DNA from 3 places in the Phytopseudomonas argentinensis genome. Region 3 is predicted to be linked to each of the others. Evidence: predicted binding sites of a transcription regulator. Region 3 holds the regulator's gene; each other region holds the start of a gene.
What was found. The regulator sigma-54, encoded in region 3, starts transcription at its own class of promoters, with help from an activator protein. The targets are predictions, from matches to a motif close to ANTGGCATNNANNTTGCTNT.

Region 1 (9,863 bases), 620 kb from region 3:
AGCACAACCTCGAGCGAATGATCGGCCGACAGTTGGTGGCCCTGGTCGGACGCCAGGCTGGGCAGCGTGAGGAACGTTATGCCCAACTGCTCGGTGATCCCGAGCAGTTGCAGGCGCAATTGCAGGCGCGGGCGCAGCGCCAGGAGCCATCGAGTGGCGGCGCAACGGAGCGTCTGGAGGTGCTCGAGGCGCGTATCAGCGCCCTGGAAGCGCGGCTGGCGCTGCTGGAAAACAAGGCAGCCGACTGAGCCGTCCGCAGAGTGCTCGGAATGAGTGAACTGTGTCCGATGCGTACCATCCATATGGCACAGCGGCAGCTTGGTAGCCCCGGATGCAGGGTGACTTGCCGGGCCGCCCGTCGAACATAGGCCTGCTCTCGAAGCCGGTACAAGGAGTTGTTGCAGCCCAATGCGCCTGATCTGGAAATCCTTCAGTTCCCTCTACATCGCCACCGTCCTGATGCTGCTGGGCTCCGGCCTGCTCAGCACTTACCTGGCGTTGCGCCTGGCCGAGTCCGGCGAGGGCGTATGGGCCGGTGCGCTGATGGCGGCCAATTATTTCGGCCTGGTGCTCGGCGGCAAGATCGGCCACCGGCTGATCGCCCGCGTGGGCCATATCCGCGCTTACGTGGCCTGTGCCGGGGTGGTGACGGCGGCAGTGCTCGGTCACGGCCTGCTCGACTGGCTGCCGGCATGGCTGCTGCTGCGTGTGCTGGTCGGTCTGGGCATGATGTGTCAGTACATGGTGATCGAGAGTTGGCTCAACGAGCAGGCGGAAACCAAGCAGCGTGGTCTGGTCTTCGCCGGCTACATGGCCGCGTCCTACCTGGGGTTGGTGCTCGGCCAACTGGTGCTGGTGGTGCATCCGACCCTGGGGCTGGAGCTGCTGATGCTGGTGGCGCTGGCGTTCGCCCTGTGTCTGGTGCCCGTGGCGTTGACCCGGCGCCTGCACCCGGCGCCGCTGCGCCCCGCGCCCCTGGAAATGCGCTTCTTCTTGCGCCGCGTTCCGCTGTCGCTTACCACCATTGGCGTTGCCGGCCTGATGATTGGCTCCTTTTATGGCCTGGCGCCCCTTTACGCCGCCGAGATGGGGCTGGCGAACGAGCAGATCGGTATCTTCATGGGCTGCTGCATCCTTGCCGGGCTGGTGGTGCAGGCGCCCCTGGGCTGGCTGTCGGATCGCTTCGACAGGGTCAAGCTGATCCGCGGCATGTCAGGTTTGATGGTGCTGGTCGCGTCGCCTCTGGCCATCGTTTCCGAAGCGCCGTTGCTGCTTCTGGTGTCGGTGGGCTTCATCGTCAGCATGCTGCAGTTCAGCCTCTACCCGTTGGCCGTGGCATTCGCCAACGACCACGTCGAGACGGACCGGCGGGTGTCGCTGACTGCCATGTTACTGGTCACCTTCGGGGTCGGTGCCTGTATCGGGCCGCTGCTGGTCGGTGTGCTGATGCGCTTTTTTGGCGCCAACATGCTGTATGCGTTCTTCTGCCTGTGCGGGCTGTTGCTGGTTTGGCGAGTGCGTTCGAATATCGTCACCCACCTGCATCAGGTCGACGACGCGCCGCTGCAGCACGTGGCCATGCCGGTGAACATGACTGCATCGCCGTTGGTTGCCGCGCTGGATCCGAGGGTCGACGAGCAGGTGGTGCAGGAGCAGATGCAGGAGCCCGTGGCGAGCGAACCCGAAGACGCCGAAAGCCAGAGCGATGGCCCGCAGCCTTCCTCCACGCCACAGGCCTGACGCGGAAGGGCTAGGGTCTGTTGATGTTTCACGCACGGCCCTACGGGTGGGGGCCGCCTAGGGTGCGCGAGAAATCGCCATACGTCGCTGGAGGACTTGGCAAGGGAAATCGCGAACGGCTAGTCCATTACCTGCGTCCCCCGCCTGGCGGATCGCCGCCCGGCCTGGCGAGATTTCTCGCGGCAACGCGGCTCGCGTTGAAACGTCAACAGACCCTAGAGAAAGGTGTCGCTCTCGAAGCGGCGCGCCTCGCGCTGTAGCTGGTAGACGAAACGTTCGATCAGGCGTTGCTGCAGGCCACTCAGGTTGTCGAAGTGCAGGCCCGCGTAGGTGACGTCGAGCTTGTCGTCGTAGCGGGTGTGACGCAGCTCGATGGCCGTCTCCAGCTTGCCGACGGGTAGCTGCGCGCTGAACATCTCGTAGATCTGCCCAGGTTGCAGTTGCTTGCCGGCGTCGCCAGGGAGGCGAATCTTGCAGCCCGAGGCAGAGATGTCCAGCATCAGGCCTTCGAGCGGGTTGCGCAGTCGCGTTCCGCCCAGTTGTACCTTGACCTGCTCCGATTGCTTGAGCGCGGCACGAAAGGCGTTGCGTCGCTGGTGGTAATGCACTTCGGCGGGAATGGCGCCGATGTAGCAGCGCTCCCCCTGGTGCTCACCCGTACGCATGCCCGCCGGGCAATCCCAGGCGATGCGCACGCCGTCATGCTGAGATTCGACGCTGAAGGCTTCGCCATTTTGCAGGTAGCGTTCGCCGTCACTGGGGATCATCTGATCGAGAACCAGCAGGTTGCGCTCTCGGTCGATTTCGATCACGTAGCTCTGGAAGCGCTGGTTGCGCTCATGAAACGTAAGGGTCAGCGGGTCATGATGCTGTTGCAGGAGACGTAGGTTGGCAACGATTTCCACCGGTGCCTTGAGCACCTTGGGAGGTTGCGGGCCACAGTCCTGAGCGAAGGGGTTGGACACGGTCCAGTGATCTCCGGGGCGAGGTACTGCTGCGTTAAATGAGGCACCGGGTGCATCACCGCGCATCTTGTCGTTATGTCAGGCCTGGCTGAGCGGGCGTTTGTTGCCGATTTTAGCGGTACTGCCGCTGCTGTCATAGAGCGACGGCGTTTCCGCGCCGCGCAGGATGCCGAGCATGCTGGCCGTGGATTTCTGGCTGGAGCGAATGACTCGGCCGTTGCGCAGGTTGGCTTCCTGGCAGCGCTCGAGCAGCTCGTTCAATTGCTCGCTGGCCTGGATCAGTTCGTCACCCCTGTCCGAACGCTCGGCAAGCGCCTGCAAGCCTGAGCGGTCAGGGCTCAACTGCAGGCTGACCAGGGCTTGGGTGCGGCTTCTGCCGTGTTGCTCGAGGGAGGCCAGCAGCGGTTGCTTGCTGGCCAGAATGTCCTGCAACTTGCTCAGGTCATGTTCGCCAAGGGCATCATATTCGGCGTCGATCAGCTCAAGCAGTTGCGCTGCGTAGCCGATATCCTCGTTGAACAGGTCGAGCAGGGGCGTGATGTTCATGGTTCAGGCTCTCCGGGGTGAAACCTTCAGGCGCGCGTCTGCTGTAGCAGCGGACTGGCATCAAGACGGTTTTCGGGCGTCCAACACCCCAGTGCGAGCCGAAGACTAGCGCTGGGATTCGAAATTGAGCAGCTTGCTGGCGACGCGCTGGCTGTCGACCTGGTAGCTACCGTCAGCAACGGCCTGTTTCAGCTTGGCCACTCGATCACTATCGACGGCAGGCTGGTCACGCAGCTTGTCGACGGTTTTCTGCAACTGTTGTGCTTCGCTGCTCAGCTGAACGGACTCGCCGCTCTTGCTGCCGGCAGCAGGGGTCGGCTGAGCCGCAGCGGTGCTGCCAGCGGCCTTGTTGTCGATGGCTTCGTTCTTGCCGCCCTGGGTGCTGCCCGCACGGGTAGTGCTGGCTGGCGTGGAGCTGTTGAGTCGGTTGAAGTCGATGACCATGATGCAAAACCTCTAACGGTGTGTGGACGCTTGCCTAGTGTGTCGGCTGTGCCCGGAAAAACTTTAGGCAAAAAAAATCGCGTCGCCTGCACAGTCTAAAACAGCCTTGCCCGATCGTCAGCCAGTCCGTTGGTCGAGCCGTCCTCACATCGACACTTCTACCTGTCCGGGGCCCACCACGCGGGCGCGCACCACGCGTTGCGAACGCTGGTTGCGTACGCTGATCTGCTTGCCCACGGCGCCGTCGGAAAGCGCTTCGCCGGGCATGCGCACGTTGATGCCGCCGCTGCGTGCGCTGATCACCACCTGGTCGCCTCGGCGGATGACTTCCGCCTGGCGAATGAAGGTGGGGGATAGCACCTGGTCGGGTTGCAGGGGGCGGGTGGTCTTGCGGCCAATCGCCTGGTCCAGATCGATCATGTAGCCCTGGTTGAGCAGGCCGACGTCGCGCTCGGCAAGCATCAGGTCGCCTTCACCGAGTACCCCTTCGCGCTTGACCGGGCGTACCACGGTGACCACCTCGCGATAAAGTCGCACCTGGCCCGGAACGAACACTGTCCAGGGGGAGGTCCCGTCACAGCGCACCCGCGTCGTTACCCGGCCAACCGGTTCGGCCGGCGTTTCCAGGGTGATCGTCAGCGGTTGATCGCACAGGGGCAGGCGTAGCCGTGGGTCGAGGCGGTTGATTTGCACCTCGTGGCGCGCCTGAATATTGCTGCGCTGCAAATAGTCTGCAACTGCCTGCTCAAGAAAGCGCTGGGTCTCGCCGATAAGCTGATCGGGCAGGGTGACGGAGGCAGTCGTCAGCGTGCTATAGCCGAGCGCCAGCAAAGCAGGTAAAACTGCCAGGCAACGAAGGCTCTTGGCCATCGCCCGTCGGATAATTGTCATTTGTGCATTCATGTCTGGTTCGAAGCAAGGCGCGTGCCGCCTGCTACGCTAACCAAATCTGATGTGTTACTGGAATCTTGGGAGCCCGTACATGGCCGGTGTGATGGATTCGGTCAACCAGCGAACTCAGCTGGTTGGGCAAAATCGCCTGGAACTGCTGCTGTTTCGTCTCGACGGCTCTCAGCTGTACGGGATCAACGTCTTCAAGGTGAAGGAGGTGTTGCAGTGCCCAAAACTCACCATTATGCCCAAGTCGAGCCCGGTGGTTCGAGGCGTGGCCAACATCCGCGGCGGTACGATCCCCATCCTGGATCTGTCCATTGCCACCGGCAAGCGTCCGCTGGCTGACCTCAACGGCAGCTTCGTCATCATCACCGAGTACAACACCAAGGTGCAGGGTTTCCTGGTGCGTTCGGTGGAGCGCATCGTCAACATGAACTGGGAAGAGATCCACCCGCCACCCAAGGGCACGGGGCGCGATCACTACCTGACGGCGGTCACCCGGCTGGATGACAAGCTGGTCGAGATCATCGACGTCGAGAAGATTCTCGCCGAAGTGGCGCCCACCTCCGAAGTGATCTCGGCAGGGGTGATCGATGACGAAGTGCAGACCAAGGCCGTCAGCCAGCACGTGCTGATCGTCGATGATTCCTCGGTCGCCCGTAAGCAGGTGATGCGTTGCCTGCAGACCGTTGGCGTGGAGGTCACGGCGCTGAACGACGGTCGCCAGGCACTGGAGTACCTGCGCACGATGGTCGAGGCCGGCAAGACGCCGGAGCAGGAATTGCTGATGATCATCTCCGATATCGAGATGCCGGAGATGGACGGTTATACCCTGACCGCAGCGATCCGTTCCGATCCGCGCATGCAGAAGCTGCACATTCTCCTGCATACTTCACTGTCCGGTGTGTTCAACCAGGCCATGGTAAAGAAAGTGGGGGCCGACGACTTTCTGGCGAAATTCCGCCCGGATGATCTGGCTTCCCGGGTGGTGGAACGCATCAAGGCTGGCTGATCGTCGCAGCGTCAACAGGGCTGGCAGGTACCGGCAAACCGGCGAGCGCTTCTGGGAGCGTTCCCCGTATCCGATTCAACAGATGGGCGAGGCCTCACGAGTGTCTTCAGGTAATTTGGATTTCGAGCAATTCCGGATCTTTCTGGAAAAAGCCTGTGGCATCGTGCTGGGCAGCAACAAGCAATACCTGGTTTCCAGCCGACTCAACAAGCTGATGGAGAGTAACGGCATCAAGACCCTGGGCGAACTGGTGCAGCGTATGCAGAACCAGCCGCGCAGTGGCTTGCGCGAGCAGGTGGTCGATGCCATGACCACCAACGAAACCCTGTGGTTTCGCGACACCTATCCCTTCGAAGTGCTGAAGAATCGCGTGTTGCCCGAGCTGATCAAGGCCTATCCCGGGCAGCGCCTGCGTATCTGGTCGGCCGCCTGCTCGTCGGGTCAGGAGCCTTATTCGCTGTCGATGAGCATCGATGAATTCGAGCGCAGCAATATCGGCCAGCTCAAGGCGGGAATCCAGATCGTGGCCACCGACTTGTCGCCCACCATGCTGAACAACTGCAAGTCGGGCGAGTATGACAGCCTGGCCATGGGCCGGGGCCTTGCCCAGGATCGCCTTCAGCGTTACTTCGACCCCAAGGGGCCGGGGCGTTGGGTGGTGAAGCCGGCGGTCAAGAGCCGTGTGGAATTCCGACCACTCAACCTGCTCGACAGTTATGCCAGCCTTGGCAAGTTCGATATCGTGTTCTGTCGCAACGTACTGATCTACTTCTCGGCGGAAGTGAAGAAGGACATCCTCACGCGTATCCACGCCATGCTCAAGCCGGGCGGTTACCTGTTTCTCGGTGCATCCGAGGCGCTCAACGGGTTGCCCGAGAAGTATCAGATGGTGCAGTGCAGCCCAGGCATCATCTACAAGGCAAAGTGATTCTTGCGCCCTGAACAAAACGGGAGGCCATGGCCTCCCGTTTTTCTTTGTCCCCACCCAACAGCTGACGATGTTCTGTCGTCGCGGCGTCAGAAAAGCGGCAAATGGCTGTTGATATTGCCGCTGCCACCTTGCCAAACGGCGGAAAAGCTTTGCCGCCTTGGCCCTTAACGCCTCCTGTTTTCAGCGATCTAGCTGATTTATAAGCAGAAAAAATATTTGGCACGTGCCTTGCTGTGATCTTTGCACGAGAACAGGCGAGCCGCTACGGCAAAGGTTCCTGAGATGAGCATCAGTTTCGACAAAGCACTTGGCATCCACGAGAAGGCCCTAGGCTTCCGTGCCCAGCGGGCCGAGGTACTGGCCAACAACATGGCCAACGCCGATACCCCCAATTACAAGGCCCGCGACCTGGATTTTGCCTCGGTGCTGGCGCAGCAGGCTGCCAAGGGCAGCGGCAGTGGCACGTCGGGGCTGCAGACCACCAACAGCCGGCATATCGCAGCAGAAGGCGTGCCAATGGGCGATGCGGCCTTGGCTTATCGCACGCCCACCGCGCCCTCCATCGACCAGAACACCGTCGATGCCCAGGTCGAGCAAGCCAATTACGCCGAGAACGCGGTGGCCTTCCAGACCAGCTTCACGCTGCTAAACAGTAAATTCAAAGGGCTCATGAGCGCCCTGCGTGGTGAATAAAGGAGCCTGACATGTCCCTGACCAGTGTGTTCAATATCGCCGGAACCGGTATGAGTGCCCAGAGCACCCGCCTCAATACCATCTCCAGCAACATTGCCAACGCCGAAACCGTCTCGTCGAGCATCGACCAGACCTATCGCGCACGCCATCCAGTGTTTGCCACCGTGTTCCAGAATGCCCAGGGGGGCAGTAACGGTTCGCTGTTCGCCGACCAGGATCAGTCAGGCGCCGGCGTGCAGGTGCTGGGTATCGTCGAGGATCAAAGCAGCCTGATGCCGCGCTACGAGCCCAATCATCCGGCGGCGGACGAGGCGGGCTACGTGTATTACCCCAACGTCAACGTGGTCGAGGAGATGGCGGACATGATCTCCGCCAGTCGTGCCTTCCAGACCAACGTGGAAATGATGAATACCGCCAAGCAGATGATGCAGCGCGTTCTGACCTTGGGTCAGTGAGCCGGGAGTGAGCGATGAGCACCGTTGATGGCGTAGGCTCCAGTTCCGTACTGGACAAATACCAGGTCAAGCAGGACAGCACGCAGAACAAGGAACTGGGCAAGGACCAGTTCCTCAACCTGCTGGTGGCCCAGTTGAACAACCAGAACCCGCTGGAGCCCCAGGGCAACGGCGAGTTCATCGCGCAGCTGGCGCAGTTCAGTACCGTGGAGGGGGTCGAGAAGCTCAATTCGAGCATGGAGACCATCCTGTCCGGCTATCAGTCGTCCCAGGCGCTGCAGGCGTCCTCGCTGGTCGGGCGCAAGGTGATCGTGCCGGTCGACAAGGCTGTCGTCGATACCAGCGAGAGTTTCAAGGCCAGCGCCGTGCTGCCGACCAGCAGCAGCAACGTGTACGTCAACGTTTACGACAGTTCCGGCGCGGTGGTCAATCGCATCAACCTGGGTGAGCAAAAAGCCGGCAACGTGAGCTTCATCTGGGATGGCAAGGATTCGAGCGGCAACGTGATGAAGCCGGGCACCTACAAGTTCGAGGCCCAGGCCACGTACGGCAACGAAACCAAGGGGCTTTATACCTTGCTGCCGGCCAACGTCGACAGCGTCACCCTGGGTGGCAATGAATTGATGCTCAACCTGGCGGGGATCGGCAACGTGCCGTTGTCGCAGGTGCAGGTCATTGGTCAGTAATTAACAGGCTGTAACTGCCGGGTAGTCGGCAAGGAGAGTTTTCATGTCGTTCAATATCGGTCTGAGTGGCCTGCGTGCTGCGACCAGCGACCTCAATGTGACGGGTAACAACATCGCCAACGCCGGCACCGCTGGCTTCAAGCAGTCACGCGCCGAGTTTGCCGACCTGTACGCCTCGTCGATGCTCAGCAGCGGCTCCAATCCGATCGGCAGTGGCGTGCTGCTCAGCGATGTGTCCCAGCTGTTCAGCCAGGGCAACATCAACTACACGAAGAACTCGCTGGATCTGGCCATCAATGGCAGCGGCTTTTTCCGTACCAGCAACAACGGCGATATCAGCTACACCCGTGCCGGCTATTTCGGCACCGACCGTGAGGGTTTCATCGTCAACAACTTCGGGCACAACCTGCAGGGTTACGGCGTGGATGCCAACGGCAACCTGCAGAATGGCATCATCGGCAACCTGAAGGTGGAAACCGCCAGCCAGGCGCCGCGCTCGACGAGCACCATTACCCAGCCGTTCAACCTGAACTCGACCGAGAGCGTGCCGGTGCTGAGACAGAGCGCTTATGACGGTGCCTATCAGACGGCGTTCAACGGTTCGCTGTTGCCAGGTAACCCGAACCCAACTCCTGCGGAAATTGCCGCAGCTACCGCAGCGGCTACCCCGGCGCAGCTTGCAGCTGCCAATGCCGCAGGTGCTGCAGCAGGTACTACTGCGGCCAACGCTTCCTTCAACCCGGCGGACCCGACCAGTTACAACCGTTCTACCTCGGTCAACATCTATGACGCCCAGGGCAATGCGCATTCCTTTACCCAGTATTTCGTGAAGACCGGGGCTAACAACTGGGACGTCAAGATTCTGGTCGACGGCCGTAACCCGCTGAATCCGGCCAATACCCAGCCGCTTTCCGCCGGCATCAGCTTTGACGCTGCCGGCAAGCTGCAGACCGTCGATCCCGCTGGCCTGAGCGCCGGGCTCAGTGTCAATCCGGACGGCTCCATCAGCATGAATGGCTGGATTCCCGCAGCGCCCACCAATGCCGAAGGCACTACCTGGGCCGCCAACGGCTCCGAAGCCAGTGCTGCGGTCAAGTTCGATTTCCGCGGCTCCTCGCAGTACAACAGCACCTTCTCGGTGGCCAAGGTCGTGCAGGACGGCTATAGCACGGGCGAATTGGCTGGGCTCGAGATCGACGAGACCGGCGTTCTTTTCGCCCGCTACACCAACGGTCAGACCAAGGTGCAGGGCCAGCTGGTGCTAGCCAATTTCGCCAACATGCAGGGCTTGACTCCGGTGGGCAAGACCGCCTGGGTGCAATCCTCGGAGTCCGGCGAGCCGGTGATTGGAACGCCGCGAAGCGGCACCTTGGGCAGCCTGCAATCGGGCGCGCTGGAGGACTCCAACGTCGAGCTGTCCGACCAACTGGTCAACCTGATCGTGGCGCAGCGCAACTACCAGGCCAACGCCAAGACCATCGAAACCGAAAGCGCCAT
Region 2 (9,863 bases), 340 kb from region 3:
GAGATGAACAGCTCGTCCATGCCGCTGACGCAGACGATGTCGCCGGCGGTGGCTTCTTCGACGTCCACGCGGTGCAGGCCGTGGTGGCCCATCAGCTTGAGGATACGGCCGTTACGCTTCTTGCCTTCGGTATCGATGGCGGTGACCGGGGTGTTCGGCTTGACGCGGCCACGGGCGATACGGCCAACGCCGATGATGCCCAGGAAGCTGTTGTAGTCCAGTGCCGAGATCTGCATCTGGAACGGGCCGTCGACGTCGACGTTCGGCGCCGGGACGTGGTCGACGATGGCCTGGTACAGCGGGGTCAGGTCTTCGGCCATGTCGGTGTGGTCCAGACCGGCGATGCCGTTCAGGGCGCTGGCGTAGACCACCTGGAAGTCCAGCTGCTCTTCGGTGGCACCGAGGTTGTCGAACAGGTCGAAGATCTGGTCCATGACCCAGTCAGGGCGCGCGCCCGGACGGTCGATCTTGTTGATCACCACGATCGGACGCAGGCCGGCTTCGAAGGCCTTCTTGGTCACGAAGCGGGTTTGCGGCATCGGGCCGTCCTGGGCGTCGACGACCAGCAGCACGGAGTCGACCATCGACATCACGCGCTCGACTTCACCGCCGAAGTCGGCGTGGCCGGGGGTGTCGACGATGTTGATGCGGTAGTCGTTCCACTTGATGGCGGTGTTCTTGGCCAGAATGGTGATGCCGCGCTCTTTTTCCTGGTCGTTGCTGTCCATCACGCGCTCGTCGTTGAGCTCGCTGCGCTCCAGGGTGCCGGACTGACGCAGCAGGGCGTCGACCAGGGTGGTCTTGCCATGGTCAACGTGGGCGATGATGGCGATGTTGCGTAGATTCTCGATCACAGTAGTGGTCTCGTAGGTTGGGTCGGGCTACCCGGCAGTTGCTTCAGGGCCCAACGCGAAAAATCGGGATTAAGGGTAAAGGCAGTCTGTTAACGCTGTGTGGCGGCAAACTCGCCGCCAATCGGGTCGGGAGGGCGATGGCGGATACTGCCGCCATTGAGCCCGGGCGTCTTATGCCGGACGATAAACGCGCACATTGGCATGCCCCTCGCTCAGCAGGTGATGGGCATGCAGGCGGCTCATCACGCCCCTGTCGCAATAAAGGAGGTACTGGCGGTTCTCGTCCAGCTCCTTGAAACGGTTGTTGATGGCGTAGAACGGCAGCGCCTGGACTTCCACACCCTCGATCTCCAGCGGCTCGTCTTCGGCCTGGTCGGGGTGGCGAATGTCGATCACCACCTGGCCCGGCAAGGCCTGGGCGACTTCCTCGACCTGCACGTCCTGACCCAGCTCCTCGATCACCCGGTCGATGGCGATCAGGCGCGCGCGCTCGAGGGCGCGCTCGAGAATCGCCATGTCGAACTGTTCTTCTTCATGGACGACGCGGTGGGGCTTGGCCTTGGTGGTCGGGTTCACCGAGATCACGCCGCAGTATTCGGGCATGTGGCGGGCGAACTCGGCGGTGCCGATCTGCTCCGCGGTATCGATGATGTCCTGCTTGTGGCTGGTGATCAGCGGGCGCAGCACCAGCTTGTCGGTGACCGAGTCGATCACCGAGAGGTTCGGCAGGGTCTGGCTGGACACCTGGCTGATCGCCTCGCCGGTCACCAGGGCGTCGATCTGCAGGCGCTCGGCCAGGCGGCTGGCGGCGCGCAGCATCATGCGCTTGAGGGTCACGCCCATGTAGCTGTTGTCGACCTTGCCGAGAATCTCGCCGAGCACTTCTTCGAACGGCACGCTGATGAACAGCACGCGCTGGCTGCTGCCGTACTTCTTCCACAGGTAGTGGGCGACTTCCATCACCCCCAGCTCGTGGGCACGGCCGCCGAGGTTGAAGAAGCAGAAGTGGCTCATCAGGCCGCGGCGCATGATCTGGTAGGCCGCCACGGTGGAGTCGAAACCACCGCTCATCAGTACCAGGGTCTGCTCCAGCGAGCCCAGGGGGTAACCGCCCAGGCCGGGATGCTGGTGATGAATGACGTACAGGCGCTGGTCGCGGATCTCGATGCGCACCTCGACCTGGGGCTTCTTCAGGTCGATACCGGCGGCGCCGCACTGCTGGCGCAGCTGGCTGCCGACGTAGCGTTCCACGTCGATGGAGGAGAAGGCGTGGCGGCCGCCGCGCTTGCAACGCACCGAGAAGATCTTGCCGTTCAGCAGTTCGCCATAATGCAGCTTGCACTTGGCGACGATATCGTCGAAGTCGCCGAGCGGGTATTCGTCGATCTGCAGGAAGTGAACGATGCCCGGCACGCAGCTCAGGCGCTCGATGATTTCCTGCAAGACCTTGGGCTCGGCCACCTCGGTCTTCACTTCCAGATTGTCCCAGACACCGGTGACCTGCAGCTGCGGGTCGAGATCACGCAACACCACGCGGATGTTCTTGGCCAACTGCCGGATGAAGTTCTTGCGAACCGGCGGGCTCTTGATGGTGATTTCCGGGAAGACTTTGACGATCAGTTTCATGGGAGCAAATGTTGGGGGCCAGAGCCTGAAAAACAGGGGCGCGGATTATAAAGGAAATTGCTCAACCTTTGATCAAAAATCCGCAAACAATCTGCCACTGCACCAATATTGAACACAAGCCTATTAAATCGCACCAATAAAGGGCTGTGACGATTCGTTTTGTGCCATCAATACCCGCTACAGCGCTGATTTTCAGGGCACGCGTCCATCACGGGGCACTGGCATGCATATTGCTCCCTTGTGAGGCAGGGTGTCCTGGCAGACTATCTGGCCCGGCGTCACGAACTCAAAGAAGGGTCAACGAAGACCCTATCCACCTGGAGGACAACATGTCTAAGGCTGTTCAACTGATCAAAGAACACGACGTGAAGTGGGTAGACCTGCGCTTCACCGATACCAAAGGTAAGCAGCACCACGTGACCATGCCGGCCCGTGACGCCCTGGACGAAGACTTCTTCGAGCACGGCAAGATGTTCGACGGCTCCTCCATCCATGGCTGGAAAGGCATCGAAGCCTCCGACATGATCCTGATGCCGGTCGACGAAACCGCCGTGCTGGATCCGTTCACCGAAGAGCCGACCCTGATCCTGGTCTGCGACATCATCGAGCCGAGCACCATGCAAGGCTACGACCGCGACCCGCGCTCCATCGCCAAGCGTGCCGAAGAGTTCCTCAAGGGCACCGGCCTGGGTGACACCGTATTCGTGGGCCCGGAGCCCGAGTTCTTCATCTTCGACGAAGTGAAGTTCAAGTCCGACATCTCCGGCTCCATGTTCAAGATCTATTCCGAGCAAGGTTCCTGGATGACCGATCAGGACGTGGAAGGCGGCAACAAGGGCCACCGTCCAGCCGTCAAAGGTGGCTACTTCCCGGTTCCGCCGTGCGACCACGACCACGAAATCCGTACTGCCATGTGTAATGCCATGGAAGAGATGGGCCTGGTCGTCGAAGTTCACCACCACGAAGTGGCCACTGCCGGTCAGAACGAAATCGGCGTGAAGTTCAACACCCTGGTCGCCAAGGCTGACGAAGTTCAGACCCTCAAGTACTGCGTGCACAACGTGGCCGACGCCTACGGCAAGACCGCCACCTTCATGCCCAAGCCCCTGTACGGCGACAACGGTTCGGGCATGCACGTACACATGTCGATCTCCAAGGACGGCAAGAACACCTTCGCAGGCGAAGGCTATGCCGGTCTGTCCGAGACCGCCCTGTACTTCATCGGTGGCATCATCAAGCACGGCAAGGCCCTGAACGGCTTCACCAACCCATCGACCAACTCCTACAAGCGCCTGGTACCGGGCTTCGAAGCCCCGGTCATGCTGGCCTACTCGGCTCGCAACCGTTCCGCATCGATCCGCATCCCGTACGTGTCGAGCCCGAAAGCTCGCCGTATCGAAGCGCGCTTCCCGGATCCGGCTGCCAACCCCTACCTGGCCTTCGCAGCACTGCTGATGGCCGGTATCGACGGCATCCAGAACAAGATCCACCCTGGCGACGCGGCCGACAAGAACCTGTACGACCTGCCGCCGGAAGAAGGCAAGCTGATCCCGCAGGTATGCGGCAGCCTGAAAGAAGCCCTGGAAGAGCTGGACAAGGGCCGCGCGTTCCTGACCAAGGGCGGCGTGTTCTCCGACGACTTCATCGATGCCTACATCGAGCTGAAATCGGAAGAAGAAATCAAGGTACGCACCTTCGTACACCCGCTGGAATACGACCTGTACTACAGCGTCTAAGCAGGCCACGCTGCTTGCCAGCGTAACGAAAACCTCCCCGGTTCTGCCGGGGAGGTTTTTTTATGGCCTGCCATTCCTGGCGACCACCCTGCGGGCCGTCGCAAGCGACATCAAAAATGGCTTCCGGCGACTTTTTAGGTTCTTTGCATTTTAGGGGGGAGTGCCTGGTTGACACCGGACTGGCAATTTTGTGTGCGTATCACTGCTGATTTAGCACTATCCATTACCGCGTTTACGGAACCTATGTGTTGCGCCCCTTACGGGCGCCACACCTTTCTTGCTTGCCCAAGAAAGGTGTGCCAAAGAAGGGCACCCCGACATCCGGGTTTCGCTGCGCGAAACTTCCCTCATTCCGGCGCCGCTCCGGGGGCCGGCTTACATGGGCCATCCCTGGCCCATTAAGCCTCTCGCCGCATCCATGCGGCTCGCTCCCCTACACGACACCTCCACTCGGCCTCCTGACGGGACCGGAGCGCGAGCTTGCAAGATTTCCACAAACTCAAGTTCGGCAGCGTCTGCTTTTGCTCTTGAGCTGCGATCTCACAGACGACGCCCAAGTCCCCTTCAGGAGGCCGAGTGGAATCGCCACGTAAGGGGCCGGGCGGGTAGCCATGAGCGACATGGATGTCGCGAGAGCTGCGATGGGCCAGGGATGGCCCTTCGCAGCGTGCCCCTGGAGTGGTGATGGAGCGAGGGAACCCCGGCGCAGCCGGGGCCGGATGGTGGGGTGCCCTTCTCTTTGGTTACTTTCTCTTGGGCAAGCAAGAGAAAGTGACTCGCCCGTAAGGGGCGAAACCTACCAGGCCAGGCGGCGGGATAACGGAGAGTGCCAAGTCATCGACAGCGAACACTTAATTGCCAGTCCGGTGCCAACCCACACTTTCCGCAAACCGTACGAAGAACCATTTTTATGCCGGCTATTTTTCGGAGCCAGTGCAAATCCCTGACGCGGCGCGCTTGCCAGCACGGCGAAGCGATGCAAGGCTATCGACATCATTTACTGCGGAGACCGGCCCGATGCGCCGCACGCTCGCTTGCCTGCTGCTGATCCTGGCCCTGCCGGTCAGCGCGCAGATCTACAAATACACCGACGCCAACGGCAACACGGTGTTCACCAACCAGCCGCCGGAAGGCACCCAGGCCGAAAGCGTCGAGCTCAAGCCGATCAACACCAGCAGCCAGCCGACGCCGCCCACCACCAGCACGAGTGAACCGCGCCTGAGCGAACTGCCGAGCAATCCCTACCAGATTCTCGAACTGCGCGACCTGCCCAGCGAGGAAGCGCTGCGCGCCAACAACGGCACCTTTTCCGTGGGCGTGACCATCGAGCCGCGCCTGGGCCCCGGGCATACCCTGCGCCTGCTGCTCGACGGCAAGCCCTACGGGCAGCCGAGCAACGTGCCGCGCCTGCAACTGAGCGAAGTGGACCGCGGCGAGCACAGCCTGGCGGTTGCCGTGATGCAGGGCGAGCGCATTGTCCAGCAGAGCGAGACGCGCACCTTCACGGTGCAGCGGGTCAGCACCAACAGCCCGGCCCGGGGTAACTGAGTACCATGCGCACGCTGCTCTTCGCCCTGCTGCTGATCGCCCTGCCAAGCGTTGCCCAGGTCTACACCTATGTGGACGCCGAGGGTAACCGGGTATTCACCGACAGCCCCCGCGACGGCAATGCCACCCAGGTGCAGATGGCGCCCTCCAATCGCATCGAGCCGCCACAGACCCGCCGCCTGTCACCGCCAGCGCCCGCCACTTCCAGCGGGCCGATCCTCAGCTACGAGCTGCTGCGCATCACCATCCCGCAGCCCGACGCGACCATCAACGACAATGCCGGCAACCTGATCGTCACCGTCAATGCCGAGCCGGCCCTGCACCCCGGCCACAGCTACCGCCTGCTGCTCGACGGCCAGCCCTACGGCAGCGTCGGGCGCAGCCCGGTGTTTCCCCTGGAGAACATCGACCGCGGCACCCACCAGATCGCCGTGGAGATCATTACCGAAGGCGGCATCATCGTCGAGCGCACGCCCAGCCAGCCCTTCCACATGAAGCGCGTGTCCCTGGCCCAGAAGCGCAAGGTACGCCCGTGCGAGAAGGACGATTACGGCGTACGCCCCGAGTGCCCGATCGAAGACAAACCCAAGGAAGAAGACGAGGGCATCATCAGCATCCTGCCCTTCCTTTAAGAGCCTGTTCATGATCTTTCGGCTCGACGTCTGCGCTTTCCCTGCAACGTGGCGGGAGCAGCCGCAAGCTGCAAGCCCCAAGCACAAGTTAAAAGCAGTCCGCAGTGCTCTAGCTTCTTCTTGCAGCTTGAGGCTCGCGGCCTGAAGCTCAATGTCCGCCTATGCCTTGGGGAGCCTCTTCAATGCCGCTAAAAGATTGTGAGCAGGCTCCAGGTCTGCCCGGCCTCGATTCGTCCGCCACTCACTTGCACCATTAAGGTGCGCATCGACGCACCGATTTCTATACTCGTCCCAAATTGGCACACGCTCGCCAAGGCCGTTGCGCCGAAAGGAAGCCGATTCCGGGGTTTTATCACCGCCTGCGCTTCTTTGCGGGGCTTTGGTTTGCTTCTTGCATTTTCTCCGTCACCGCCGCGATCCGGACCAAGTTCCTGCTCGCCGGCCGTTCTGCCCCACCGCACGAGGAACGACTTTTGGCTGGCCCAAACCCGCAACGAGACTTGCCGCGCTGCGCCACGTTGCCAGACAACGGCCCTGCCGTACCCCAGGCACCCTGCACACCAATGGGCGCAGTGCGATGATCATCAACGACGCCCTGCATCGCCTGCTGCTCGACAACCTGACCACGGCGACCCTGTTGCTCAACGCCGACCTGCGCCTGGAATACATGAACCCCGCTGCCGAAATGCTCCTGGCGGTCAGCGGCCAGCGCAGCCATGGCCAGTTCATCAGCGAACTGTTCACCGAAACCCGCGAAGCCCTCGGTGCCCTGCGCCAGGCGGTGGCCGAGGCGCATCCGTTCAACAAGCGTGAGGCGGTGCTGACCACCCAGACCGGCCAGAGCCTGACCGTGGACTACGCGGTGACACCGGTGCTCAGCCGCGGCGAAACCATGTTGCTGCTCGAGGTGCACCCGCGCGACCGGCTGCTGCGCATCACCAAGGAAGAGGCCCAGCTGTCCAAGCAGGAAACCACCAAGCTGCTGGTGCGCGGCCTGGCCCACGAGATCAAGAACCCCCTGGGCGGCATTCGTGGCGCCGCCCAGTTGCTGGCCCGCGAACTGCCGGAAGAGAGCCTCAAGGATTACACCAACGTGATTATCGAGGAGTCCGACCGCCTGCGTAACCTGGTCGACCGCATGCTCGGCTCCAACAAGCTGCCGTCCCTGGCGATCACCAACGTGCACGAGGTGCTCGAGCGCGTCGCCAGCCTGGTGGAAGCGGAAAGCCAGGGCAGCGTGGTGCTGGTGCGCGACTACGATCCGAGCATTCCCGACCTGATCATCGACCGCGAGCAGATGATCCAGGCCGTGCTCAACATCGTGCGCAACGCCATGCAGGCGCTGGCCGCCAAACCCGAGCTGCGTCCGGGCCGCATCACCCTGCGCACGCGCACCCTGCGTCAGTTCACCATCGGCTACATCCGCCACCGCCTGGTGACCAAGATCGAGATCATCGACAACGGCCCGGGCATCCCGCCGGAACTGCAGGAAACCATCTTCTATCCCATGGTCAGCGGGCGTGCCGACGGCACCGGCCTGGGCCTGGCGATCACCCAGAACATCATCAGTCAGCATCAAGGCCTGATCGAATGCGAGAGCCATCCCGGGCAGACCGTGTTCTCGATCTTTCTGCCGCTGGAACAAGGAGCAACTCCGACATGAGCCGCAGTGAAACCGTATGGATCGTTGACGACGACCGCTCCATCCGCTGGGTCCTGGAAAAGGCCTTGCAACAGGAAGGCATGAGCACCCAGAGTTTCGACAGCGCCGATGGCGTGCTGGGCCGCCTCGCCCGTCAGCAGCCGGACGTGATCATTTCCGATATCCGCATGCCGGGCTCCAGCGGCCTGGAGCTGCTGTCGAGCATCCGCGAAATGCACCCGCGCCTGCCGGTGATCATCATGACCGCCCATTCCGATCTGGACAGCGCCGTGGCGTCGTACCAGGGCGGCGCCTTCGAATACCTGCCCAAGCCCTTCGACGTGGACGAAGCGGTGTCGCTGGTCAAGCGTGCCAACCAGCACGCCAAGGAGCAGCAGGGCCTGCACGTGCCGGCCACCCAGGCGCGCACCCCGGAGATCATCGGTGAAGCGCCGGCGATGCAGGAGGTGTTCCGCGCCATCGGCCGCCTCAGCCATTCCAATATCACCGTATTGATCAACGGCGAATCGGGTACGGGTAAAGAGCTGGTCGCCCACGCCCTGCACCGCCACAGCCCGCGGGCGGCCTCGCCGTTCATCGCGCTGAACATGGCGGCCATCCCCAAGGACCTGATGGAATCCGAGCTGTTCGGCCACGAGAAAGGCGCCTTCACCGGCGCGGCCAACCAGCGTCGCGGGCGCTTCGAGCAGGCCGACGGCGGCACCCTGTTCCTCGACGAGATCGGCGACATGCCGGCCGACACCCAGACCCGCCTGCTGCGCGTGCTGGCCGATGGCGAGTTCTACCGGGTCGGCGGTCATACGCCGGTCAAGGTCGACGTGCGCATCATCGCCGCCACCCACCAGAACCTGGAAAGCCTGGTGACCGCCGGCAAGTTTCGCGAAGACCTGTTTCATCGCCTCAACGTGATCCGTATCCATATCCCGCGCCTGTCGGACCGTCGCGAAGACATTCCCACCCTCGCCCGCCATTTCCTCAGCCGCGCGGCCACGGAGCTTTCGGTCGAGCCCAAGCTGCTCAAGAGCGAAACCGAGGATTACCTGCAGCAACTGCCGTGGCCCGGCAACGTGCGCCAACTGGAGAACACCTGCCGGTGGATCACCGTGATGGCCTCGGGTCGCGAAGTGCATGTCGATGACCTGCCGCCGGAACTGCTGGTCCAGCCCCAGGACAACGCACCGGTCAGCAACTGGGAACAGGCGCTGCGCCAGTGGGCCGACCTGGCCCTGGGCCGCGGCCAGTCGAACCTGCTCGACACCGCAGTGCCGGCCTTCGAACGGATCATGATCGAGACCGCCCTCAAGCACACCGCCGGCCGCCGCCGCGACGCCGCGCTGCTGCTCGGCTGGGGGCGCAACACCCTGACCCGCAAGATCAAGGAGCTGGGCATGAATGTTGGCGGCGGCGAAGACGACGACAGCGACGACAACTAAGCCGTAGCTGCAACAACAGGAACGCCGCGCCCCGATCGGGGCGCGGCGTTTTTTATGGGGGCCGGTTTATCGTTTCCTGAAAGCAGCAACAGCCACTTGCATTACTACTGTGGCGGCACCGCAGAAGTGGGTGTTGTGGGAGCGGGCGGGGGACGCCTGGTTCATGCCCGCGACATAGTCACCACCGACACCAACAGGAACCAGCTACCGTGCCGAGTAATCGAGACTTGTGCCGCCCCCACCACCGCCGTTCGCGCGCATGGCGCGCTCCCACACCTGTGCGCAGGCAGTTCTGGATCTTCCCGCAACACGACAAATGCCCGCCATCAGCCCCGTAGCCTGTGGTTGAGCGACGCGAAACCGAGGGAAGC
Region 3 (9,863 bases):
AGACCCTAACTGGTGGCGCGTGCGGCGCGCCGCTGCGCTGTCCGAATTCCGCTACTCGCCTTCGTCGAAGTAGTTGTTGATCAGGTCGACCAGGGCCTGCAGCGCCTCGTCCTCGCGTTCCCCCTCGGTCAGCAGGTGCACGTTGGTACCTTTGCCTGCTGCCAGCATCATCACCGCCATGATGCTCTTGCCGTCGACCAGGGCTTCGGCGCTACGGCCAATCTTCACCTGACACGGAAAGCGCCCCGCGACGCCGACGAACTTGGCGGCCGCCCGGGCATGCAGGCCGAGCTTGTTGATGATGGTGATTTCACGGGCGGGCATCGCGGCAATTCCTTAACTGAGGTCGCGGTGGCGGATCTGAACGTTCTTCAACAGCGGCTTGAGGGCCTGGCCCAGGCGATTGGCCAGGTAGACGGAGCGGTGGTGGCCGCCTGTGCAGCCGATGGCCACGGTCACATAGGAGCGGTTGCTGGCGGCGAAACGCGGCAGCCATTTGTGCAGATAGGCATGGATATCCTGATACATCTCCTCGACATCCGCCTGCGCCGCCAGGTACCCCTCCACCGGCTGCTCGAGGCCGGTGAAATCACGCAACTCGGGCTTCCAGTAAGGGTTGGGCAGGCAGCGAACGTCAAAGACCAGATCGGCATCCACCGGCATGCCGCGCTTGAAGCCGAACGACTCGATCAGATATGCGGTGCCGGGCTCGGGCTGGTTGAGCAGACGCAACTTGAGGGTGTCACGCAACTGATAAAGGTTCAGGTGGGTGGTATCGATCTTCAGGTCGGCCCGGTCGATGATCGGGCTCAGCAGCTTGACCTCGGCATCCATGGCCTCGGCCAGGGAGCGCTGGTCGTTGGTCAGCGGATGGCGCCGGCGTGTCTCCGAGAAGCGCTTGAGCAGGGTTTCTTCACTGGCATCCAGGTACAGCACATCGCAACGAATGTTGCGTGAGCGCACTTCGTCGAGCAGTTCGGAGAAGCGCCTGAGCTGGCTGGGCAGGTTGCGCGCATCGATGGACACCGCCACCTGCGGATGCAGCAGTTCGCTATTGGGCAGTGCGCGCTCCGCCAGATCGGGCAGCAGGCCGGCCGGCAGGTTGTCGATGCAATAGAACCCGTTGTCTTCGAGGACGTCGAGCGCCGTGCTCTTGCCCGAACCGGAACGACCGCTGACGATGATCAGGCGCATGGGCTAACCCCGCAGGCTATTGGCCGTTCTGGACGTTTACGACGGTCTGGTACAGGGATTCGCTGTCCTGGGCCTGGCGAAGCCGTTCGCGGACATCCTCGCGGTCGAACATGCTGGCGATCTGGCGCAGCAGCTCGAGGTGCTCGTCGGTCGCCGCTTCGGGCACCAGCAGCACGAAGAGCAGGTCGACGGGGGCGCCGTCGATGGCGTCGAAGTCGACGGCAGTGCTCAGCTTGAGCAGGGCGCTGATCGGCGTGTTGCAGCCGGGCAGGCGACAATGGGGAATGGCGATGCCGTTGCCGAAGCCTGTCGAACCGAGCTTCTCGCGGGCGATCAGGCTTTCATAGATGGTCTGGCCATCGAGATCGGGCAGATCGCGCGCGATCACGCTGGCTATCTGTTCGAGGACACGCTTCTTGCTGCCGCCCGGCACGTTCACCAGGGAACGGCCGGGGGTCAGGATGGTTTCAAGTCGGATCATAGGAGAAGGACGAACTCAGCGGGCCATCGCGCCCTGCTGGCGATCGAGCTGTTTTTCCTTGTGCTTGATAAGTTGGCGATCGAGTTTGTCGGTGAGTAGATCGATGGCTGCGTACATGTCGTCGTGTTCGGCATTGGCCACCACTTCGCCTCCTGCGATGTGCAAGGTGGCTTCGACTTTCTGCTTGAGCTTCTCGACCTCCAGGATAACCTGCACATTGGTGATCTTGTCGAAGTGCCGCTCGAGGCGCTCGAGCTTTTCTTCGATGTAGCTGCGTAGTGCGTCTGTCACATCCAGCTGGTGTCCACTGATGTTGACTTGCATACCGCTTCTCCTTGTTGCCGTGTGTGAGTGGCGGGTATTGAACCTGCCGCAGGAACACTGGGGCGCTGCTTTCGCTACAAGGGCACCTTACATCAATCGCTTGCGTTCGCTCGAAGGCGCTATACCGAGCGATTCACGGTACTTGGCGACTGTGCGGCGCGCCACTTGAATGCCCTGTGCTTCCAGTAAACCAGCGATCTTGCTGTCGCTCAATGGCTTTTTCGCATTTTCCGCCGCGACCAGTTTCTTGATGATTGCGCGGATCGCGGTCGACGAACATTCGCCGCCTTCGGCGGTGCTGACGTGGCTGGAGAAGAAGTATTTCAGCTCGTAAATGCCACGCGGGGTGTGCATGTACTTCTGGGTGGTGACGCGGGAAATGGTCGACTCGTGCATGCCCACCGCCTCGGCGATATCGTGCAGCACCAGCGGCTTCATGGCCTCGTCGCCGTAATCCAGGAAGCCGCGCTGGTGCTCGACGATCTGCGTGGCGACCTTCATCAGGGTCTCGTTACGGCTCTGCAGGCTCTTGATGAACCAGCGCGCTTCCTGCAGCTGGTTGCGCATGAAGGTGTTGTCGGCGCTGGAGTCGGCGCGCTTCACGAAGCCGGCGTATTGGGCGTTGACGCGCAGGCGCGGCATGGCTTCCTGGTTGAGCTCCACCAGCCAGCGATCGTTGTGCTTGCGCACGATCACATCCGGCACCACGTATTCCGGCTCGCTGGACTCGATCTGCGAGCCAGGGCGCGGGTTGAGGCTCTGAATCAGTTCGATGACCGGGCGCAGCTCGTCCTCCTTGAGCTTCATGCGGCGCATCAGCTGGCTGTAGTCACGGTTGCCGAGCAGGTCCAGATATTCAGCCGTCAGGCGCTGTGCCTCCTTGAGCCACGGAGTGGAGGCGGGCAACTGGCGCAGTTGCAGGAGCAGGCATTCGCGCAGGTCGCGAGCGCCGATTCCAGACGGCTCGAACTGCTGGATACGGCGCAGCACGGCTTCGACTTCATCCAGCTCGACATCCAGCTCAGGGTCGAAGGACTCGACGATTTCGTCGAGGGTTTCCTCCAGGTAGCCCTGATCGTTGATGCAGTCGATGAGCGTCACGGCGATCAGACGGTCCTTGTCGGACATGGGCGCCAGGTTCAGTTGCCAGAGCATGTGGCTATGCAGGCTTTCACCCGAGGACGTGCGGGTGGTGAAGTCCCATTCGTCATCGTCATTGCTGGGCAGGCTGCTGGCACTGGTCTGGTAGATATCTTCCCAGGCCGTATCCACGGGCAGCTCATTGGGAATGCGCTCGCCCCATTCGCCGTCTTCCAGGTTGTCGACGGTTTGCGGGCTTTCCTGAAAGCTCGACTCCTGAAAGGTCTCTTCCTGGACCGCGGTCGCGGCCGCGCTTTCGGCGCCATCGGCCATCGGGTCGGAATTGTCGAAGTCTTCGCCTTCTTCCTGACGCTCCAGCATCGGGTTGGATTCCAAGGCCTCCTGGATTTCCTGTTGCAGATCCAGGGTCGACAGTTGGAGCAGGCGAATGGCTTGTTGCAGCTGCGGCGTCATCGTCAGCTGCTGGCCCATTTTCAGGACTAGCGATGGTTTCATTGCAGACCTTATCCGGCGTCTGTACGTAATCCACGACAGGGCGACGAAGCGCCACTAGGAAGCAAATTATATGCCTGAATCCGAGCACTTTGCCTAGGGCCTGTTACCATTTCGTTGCGATACGGCTCGAACGGTAATGGGCGCTGGCAAGGATTCATGGGGAGGGGATCCGCTAGAGGCGGAATTCGTGGCCTAGATAGACTTCCTTGACCACCTGGTTGGCCAGGATCGCCGCTGAATCACCTTCGGCGATCAGCTGGCCATCGCTGACGATGTAAGCGGTTTCGCAGATGTCCAGGGTTTCGCGGACGTTGTGATCGGTGATCAGCACGCCGATGCCCTTGGCCTTGAGGTGATGAATGATCTGCTTGATGTCGCCCACGGAGATGGGGTCGACGCCGGCGAAGGGTTCATCGAGCAGGATGAATTTCGGCGAGGTGGCCAGGGCGCGGGCGATCTCGACGCGTCGGCGTTCACCGCCGGACAGGCTCATGCCCAGATTGTCGCGGATGTGGGTGATGTGGAATTCCTGCAGCAGGCTCTCGAGCTCCTGCAGCCGCTGTTCGCGGTTGAGGTCCTTGCGGGTTTCCAGGATCGCCATGATGTTGTCGGCGACGCTGAGCTTGCGAAAGATCGAGGCTTCCTGGGGCAGGTAGCCAATCCCGGCACGGGCACGGCCGTGCATCGGCTGGTGGCTGACGTCCAGGTCGTCGATCAGTACGCGGCCCTGGTCGGCCTGCACCAGGCCCACGATCATGTAGAAGCAGGTGGTCTTGCCGGCACCGTTGGGGCCGAGCAGGCCGACGATCTGCCCGCTCTCGATGTTCAGGCTGACGTCGCGCACGACCTGGCGTCCCTTGTAGCTCTTGGCCAGGTGCTGGGCTTTCAGAATCGCCATGGTTATTGACCCTGCTCGGCAGCGGGGGCTGCTTTCTTCTGCGGCTGGATCACCATGTCGATACGCGGGCGCGGGCTCGACACGTTGGTACCGGTGGCGCGGCCAGCGTTGACGATCTGGCGGCGCGTGTCGTAGACGATCTTCTCGCCTTCGAAGGTATTGCCTTCCTGCACCACCTTGGCCTGGTCGATCAGTACGATGCGTTCGTTGGCGGCAAAGTACTGGATGGTCAGGCCGTACGCCTTGACGATCTGCTTGTCGGCTGCCGGCTTCTGCTCGTAGTAGGCCGGCTTGCCCACCGAGGTGAACACGTCGATGTCGCCCTGTGCGTTCTGGGTGATGGTGACGGTGTCGCCGGTGATCTTCATGGTGCCCTGGGTGATGACGACGTCGCCGCGGTACACGGCTACGCCTTGCTTGTCGTCCAGTTCAGCGCTGTCGGCCTGCACGCGGATCGGCTGATCGCGGTCACTCGGCAGAGCCCAGGCGCTTACGCTTCCGAGCGTGGCGCCAAGGCTGAGAAGTAGGGGGAGGGTTTTAACGAACCTCATGCTGGCCTCTTACATTGGACTGCAGGATCATCCTGCCGTCATTCAAGTACGCTTTCATTCCTTGCGCCGTGGTCACCCCATTGGCCGCGTCGATTCTAACGGCTTGCTGGGTCTGCGCATATTCCTTCTGCGGGAATACGGTCAGGCGGCTGGTGGTGAGTATAGTGGGGCGGCCCTTTTCGTCCGTGCGCTCGACGCGCACCTGGTCGATCAGTTCGACTTCGTTGCCATCGGGGCCGACTTCGCCACGGGCGCTGCGTACCTTCCAGGGCAGTTCGGTGCCGCGGAACAGGTTCATGCGCGGTTCGGTGAGCAGGGTGGTGTCGCTACTCTGCACGTGTTCGAGGCGTTCGCTGGTCATGTCGTTCTGTACCCGGCCGTCGGGCAGGTACTGCACGCTGCGCGCATTGATCGCATAGAAATCGATGGGGTTTTCCGGCCCGCTGTGCTGGGGCGCGCTGGAGAAACTGTCCGGATTGATGTTCCAGTAACCGGCCGCCACGATCAGCAATGCGCCGAAGGTCAGCAGGACGGGGGTGAGGAATTTGCGCAGCATCGGCAGGCCCTAGAGGTAGGCGGATTGGGCGGCGTCGAGCGTACCCTGTCCGCGCATGATCAGTTCACAGAATTCTCGGGCGGCACCTTCGCCGCCCCGTGCCCGGGTCACGCCGTGAGCATGCTCGCGCACGAATTCGTTGGCGCTGGCCACGGCCATGCCCAGGCCGACCCGGCGGATTACCGGCAGGTCCGGCAGGTCGTCGCCCAGGTAGGCGACCTGCGCGTAGCTCAGGCCCAGTTCGGCGAGCAGTTCGTCGAGCACGTCGAGTTTGTCCTCGCGGCCCTGGTACAGGTGCTGGATGCCGAGGTTCTGGGCGCGGCGCTCGACCACCGGGGTCTTGCGGCCGCTGATGATGGCGGTGCGTACGCCCGAGTTGATGAGCATCTTGATGCCCTGGCCGTCGAGGGTGTTGAAGGTCTTGAACTCGCTGCCGTCGACCAGGAAGTACAGCTTGCCATCGGTCAGCACGCCGTCGACATCGAAGATCGCCAGCTTGATCGCCTGGGTGCGTTGCAGCAGGTCATTCATCACATGACCCCCGCGCGCAGCAGGTCGCCCAGGTTGAAGGCGCCCACCGGGCGCCCATTGGCGTCGATCACCACCAGGGCGCTGATCTTGTTGTCTTCCATGATCTTCAGGGCCTCGGCTGCGAGCATGTCGGCCCGGGCGGTCTTGCCGTGGGGGGTCATGACCTCGTCGATACGCGCATCACGCACATCGACGCCTTTGTCCAGGGCACGGCGCAGATCGCCGTCAGTGAACACGCCGGCCAGGCGGCCATCGGCTTCCAGTACCGCGGTCATGCCCAGGCCCTTCTGGGTCATTTCCAGCAGGGCGTCACGCAGGCTGGTGCCGCGCTTGACCTGGGGCAGGCGGTCGCCGGCGTGCATGACGTTCTCGACCTTGAGCAGCAGGCGGCGACCCAGGGCGCCACCCGGGTGGGAAAAGGCGAAGTCCTCGGCCGTGAAGCCACGTGCTTCGAGCAGGGCGATGGCCAGGGCGTCGCCCAGCACCAGCGAGGCGGTGGTGGAGGAGGTCGGCGCTAGGTTGAGCGGGCAGGCTTCCTTGGCCACACGGGTGTCCAGGTTGACTTCCGCAGCCTTGGACAGCGGCGACTCGGGGTTGCCAGTCATGCTGATCAGGGTGATGCCCAGGCGCTTGATCAGCGGCAGCAGGGTGACGATTTCCGCGGTGGAGCCCGAGTTGGAGAGGGCCAGCACCACGTCATCGCGGGTGATCATGCCCATGTCACCGTGGCTGGCTTCGGCCGGATGGACGAAAAATGCGGTGGTGCCGGTGCTTGCCAGGGTCGCGGCGATCTTGTTGCCGATATGCCCGGACTTGCCCATGCCCACCACCACCACGCGGCCCCTGCTGGCCAGGATCAGCTCGCAGGCCTTGACGAAATTGGCGTCGATACGAGGCAGCAGCTCTTGCACCGCCTCGATCTCGAGGCGAATGGTGCGCTGTGCGGAATCAATCAGGTCGCGGGTCTGGTTCATGCTCGGCTTGGACTGCTCGACGAAAAAGACGGGGATTATAGCGGGAAAGCCCTCTGGACTCATCATCCATGCTGCGGCCGCATAAATGGCAAAGCTGTCACAACCCTGAACGCTGGTGCTGCCCGGCTTTGGCGGGCAAATATGCAAATGCTATAGTCCGCAGCCGTTTCGAAAGGGCGAACGGAGTGCCCTTGTCCCGATCCCGGGCGTCTGATTAGGAAGGCAGTACGCAATGGAGTTCCAATGAACGCGGAAAATCAGTACGCGGTCGAGCTTAAGAACGTAAGTTTTCAGCGCGGCGAGCGAGATATCTTCAAGAACGTCGACATCTGCATCCCGCGTGGCAAGGTTACCGGGATCATGGGGCCGTCCGGCTGTGGCAAGACCACGCTGCTGCGCCTGATCGCCGCCGAGCTGCGTCCGAGCGCTGGCGAGATTCGAGTCAACGGCCTGAACCTGCCCGACCTGTCGCGCAGCGAACTGTTCGACATGCGCAAGCAGATGGGCGTGCTGTTCCAGAGCGGCGCGCTGTTTACCGACCTCGACGTGTTCGAGAACGTGGCCTTTCCCCTGCGCGTGCATACCCAGCTGCCCGAAGAAATGATTCGTGACATTGTACTGATGAAGCTGCAGGCCGTCGGCTTGCGCGGCGCCATCGATCTGATGCCTGATGAACTCTCCGGTGGCATGAAGCGTCGCGTGGCGTTGGCACGGGCCATCGCCCTGGATCCGCAGATTCTCATGTACGACGAGCCGTTCGTCGGTCAGGACCCGATCGCCATGGGCGTGCTGGTGCGGCTGATCCGCCTGCTCAACGATGCCCTGGGCATTACCAGTATCGTGGTTTCTCATGACCTGGCCGAGACGGCCAGCATCGCCGACTACATCTACGTGGTGGGCGACAGCCAGGTGCTGGGTCAGGGCACGCCGGCCGAACTGCGTGACTCGGACAATCCGCGGGTGCGTCAATTCATGCAGGGAACGCCAGACGGCCCGGTTCCCTTCCATTTCCAAGCGCCGAATTACCACGACGATCTACTGGGAGGGCGCTGATGCGCAGGACATCTTCACTCGAGCGCGTTCGCCTGTTCGGGCGGGCGGGTATCGATGTGGTCGCCGCGCTGGGGCGTTCGACGATCTTTCTGCTGCGCGCGCTGTTCGGCCGCGGCACGTCGGGCAATGGCCTGCAGCTGCTGATCAAGCAGCTTTATTCGGTGGGCGTGCTGTCCCTGGCGATCATCGTGGTATCCGGCGTGTTCATCGGCATGGTGCTGTCGCTGCAGGGCTTCAGCATTCTCGCCAAATACGGCTCCGAACAGGCGGTGGGGCAGATGGTCGCCCTGACGTTGCTGCGTGAGCTGGGGCCAGTGGTGACTGCGTTGTTGTTCGCCGGGCGTGCCGGCTCGGCGCTGACCGCCGAAATCGGCAACATGAAATCCACCGAGCAGCTGTCGAGCCTGGCGATGATCGGTGTCGATCCGCTCAAGCACATCGTCGCGCCCCGTCTGTGGGCCGGTTTCATTTCCATGCCGCTGCTGGCGATGATCTTCAGCGTGGTCGGCATCTGGGGCGGCGCGATGGTCGCCGTCGATTGGCTGGGCGTCTACGAAGGCTCGTTCTGGGCCAACATGCAAAACAGTGTTTCGTTTCGCGAAGACGTGCTCAACGGTGTGGTCAAGAGCCTGGTCTTCGCCTTCGTGGTGACCTGGATCGCCGTGTTCCAGGGCTATGACTGCGAACCCACTTCCGAAGGCATCAGCCGAGCGACTACCCGCACGGTGGTGTATGCCTCGCTGGCCGTACTGGGGCTGGACTTCATTCTGACCGCTTTGATGTTTGGAGATTTCTGATGCAAAACCGCACGATGGAAATCGGTGTCGGCCTGTTCCTGCTCGCCGGCCTGCTGGCCCTGTTGCTGCTGGCGCTGCGCGTCAGCGGTCTGGCGCCGGGTGGCAGTGCCGATACCTACAGGGTGTACGCCCATTTCGACAACATTGCCGGCCTTACCGTGCGTGCCAAGGTGACCATGGCGGGCGTGAATATCGGCCGCGTCACCGCGATCGACCTGGACCGCGACAGCTACACCGGTCGCGTAACGATGGAACTCGATGGCGCTGTCGACAATCTTCCGGTGGACTCCACCGCGTCGATCCTGACCGCTGGTCTGCTCGGCGAAAAGTACGTGGGTATCAGCGTTGGCGGTGACGAAGAACTGCTGGCCGATGGCGGAACCATCCACGACACCCAATCTTCCCTGGTGCTGGAAGACCTGATTGGCAAGTTCTTGCTCAATTCGGTGAACAGAGACCAGGAAAGCCAATGAGGTACCCGATGATGATCAAGACCCTGCGCAATAGCCTTGTCGCTCTGCTGGCCGCTCTGCCCTTGCTGGCCGTGGCCGCCCCCGCTGCCCATGAAGTGGTGCAGAAAACCACCGATACCCTGCTGGCTGATCTGAAGGCCAACAAGGATGAGTACCGCAGGAACCCCGAGGCCTTCTACAACTCGCTCAACGAGATTCTCGGCCCCGTGGTGGACGTCGACGGCGTTTCGCGCAGCGTGATGACCGTGCGTTATTCCCGCGAAGCCACGCCGCAGCAGATGGCGCGCTTCCAGGAGAACTTCAAGCGCAGCCTGATGCAGTTCTATGGCAACGCACTGCTGGAATACAACAACCAGGACATCCGCGTGATTCCGGCTTCCGGCAAGCAGGATGCGCAGCGCACCTCGGTGAACATGGAAATCCGCGACGGCAAGG

Region 1: a site for sigma-54 is predicted at 6,748-6,767, ahead of flgB (flagellar basal body rod protein FlgB). Genes of this name have one in related genera too.
Region 2: a site for sigma-54 is predicted at 2,698-2,717, ahead of glnA (glutamate--ammonia ligase). Genes of this name have one in related genera too.

What each region holds. Positions count from the first base shown of each region.
Region 1 covers NZ_CP056087.1:2,139,305-2,149,167, forward strand. The annotation lists gene SA190iCDA_RS09505 (YceH family protein) at 1-248, shown strand, start outside; gene SA190iCDA_RS09510 (MFS transporter) at 409-1,740, shown strand; gene SA190iCDA_RS09515 (flagellar brake protein) at 1,956-2,705, opposite strand; gene SA190iCDA_RS09520 (flagella synthesis protein FlgN) at 2,784-3,251, opposite strand; gene flgM (flagellar biosynthesis anti-sigma factor FlgM) at 3,357-3,695, opposite strand; gene flgA (flagellar basal body P-ring formation chaperone FlgA) at 3,840-4,598, opposite strand; gene SA190iCDA_RS09535 (chemotaxis protein CheV) at 4,678-5,601, shown strand; gene cheR (protein-glutamate O-methyltransferase CheR) at 5,702-6,529, shown strand; gene flgB (flagellar basal body rod protein FlgB) at 6,815-7,225, shown strand; gene flgC (flagellar basal body rod protein FlgC) at 7,237-7,680, shown strand; gene flgD (flagellar hook assembly protein FlgD) at 7,695-8,366, shown strand; gene SA190iCDA_RS09560 (flagellar hook protein FlgE) at 8,410-9,863, shown strand, end outside.
Region 2 covers NZ_CP056087.1:1,180,114-1,189,976, reverse strand. The annotation lists gene typA (translational GTPase TypA) at 1-854, opposite strand, end outside; gene thiI (tRNA uracil 4-sulfurtransferase ThiI) at 1,026-2,480, opposite strand; gene glnA (glutamate--ammonia ligase) at 2,810-4,216, shown strand; gene SA190iCDA_RS05360 (DUF4124 domain-containing protein) at 5,234-5,764, shown strand; gene SA190iCDA_RS05355 (DUF4124 domain-containing protein) at 5,770-6,396, shown strand; gene glnL (nitrogen regulation protein NR(II)) at 6,974-8,059, shown strand; gene ntrC (nitrogen regulation protein NR(I)) at 8,056-9,492, shown strand.
Region 3 covers NZ_CP056087.1:1,519,516-1,529,378, forward strand. The annotation lists gene SA190iCDA_RS06585 (HPr family phosphocarrier protein) at 52-324, opposite strand; gene rapZ (RNase adapter RapZ) at 337-1,194, opposite strand; gene ptsN (PTS IIA-like nitrogen regulatory protein PtsN) at 1,211-1,675, opposite strand; gene hpf (ribosome hibernation-promoting factor, HPF/YfiA family) at 1,691-1,999, opposite strand; gene SA190iCDA_RS06605 (RNA polymerase factor sigma-54) at 2,087-3,595, opposite strand; gene lptB (LPS export ABC transporter ATP-binding protein) at 3,768-4,493, opposite strand; gene lptA (lipopolysaccharide transport periplasmic protein LptA) at 4,496-5,044, opposite strand; gene lptC (LPS export ABC transporter periplasmic protein LptC) at 5,031-5,600, opposite strand; gene SA190iCDA_RS06625 (KdsC family phosphatase) at 5,610-6,131, opposite strand; gene SA190iCDA_RS06630 (KpsF/GutQ family sugar-phosphate isomerase) at 6,131-7,105, opposite strand; gene SA190iCDA_RS06635 (ABC transporter ATP-binding protein) at 7,349-8,158, shown strand; gene mlaE (lipid asymmetry maintenance ABC transporter permease subunit MlaE) at 8,158-8,955, shown strand; gene mlaD (outer membrane lipid asymmetry maintenance protein MlaD) at 8,955-9,428, shown strand; gene SA190iCDA_RS06650 (MlaC/ttg2D family ABC transporter substrate-binding protein) at 9,440-9,863, shown strand, end outside.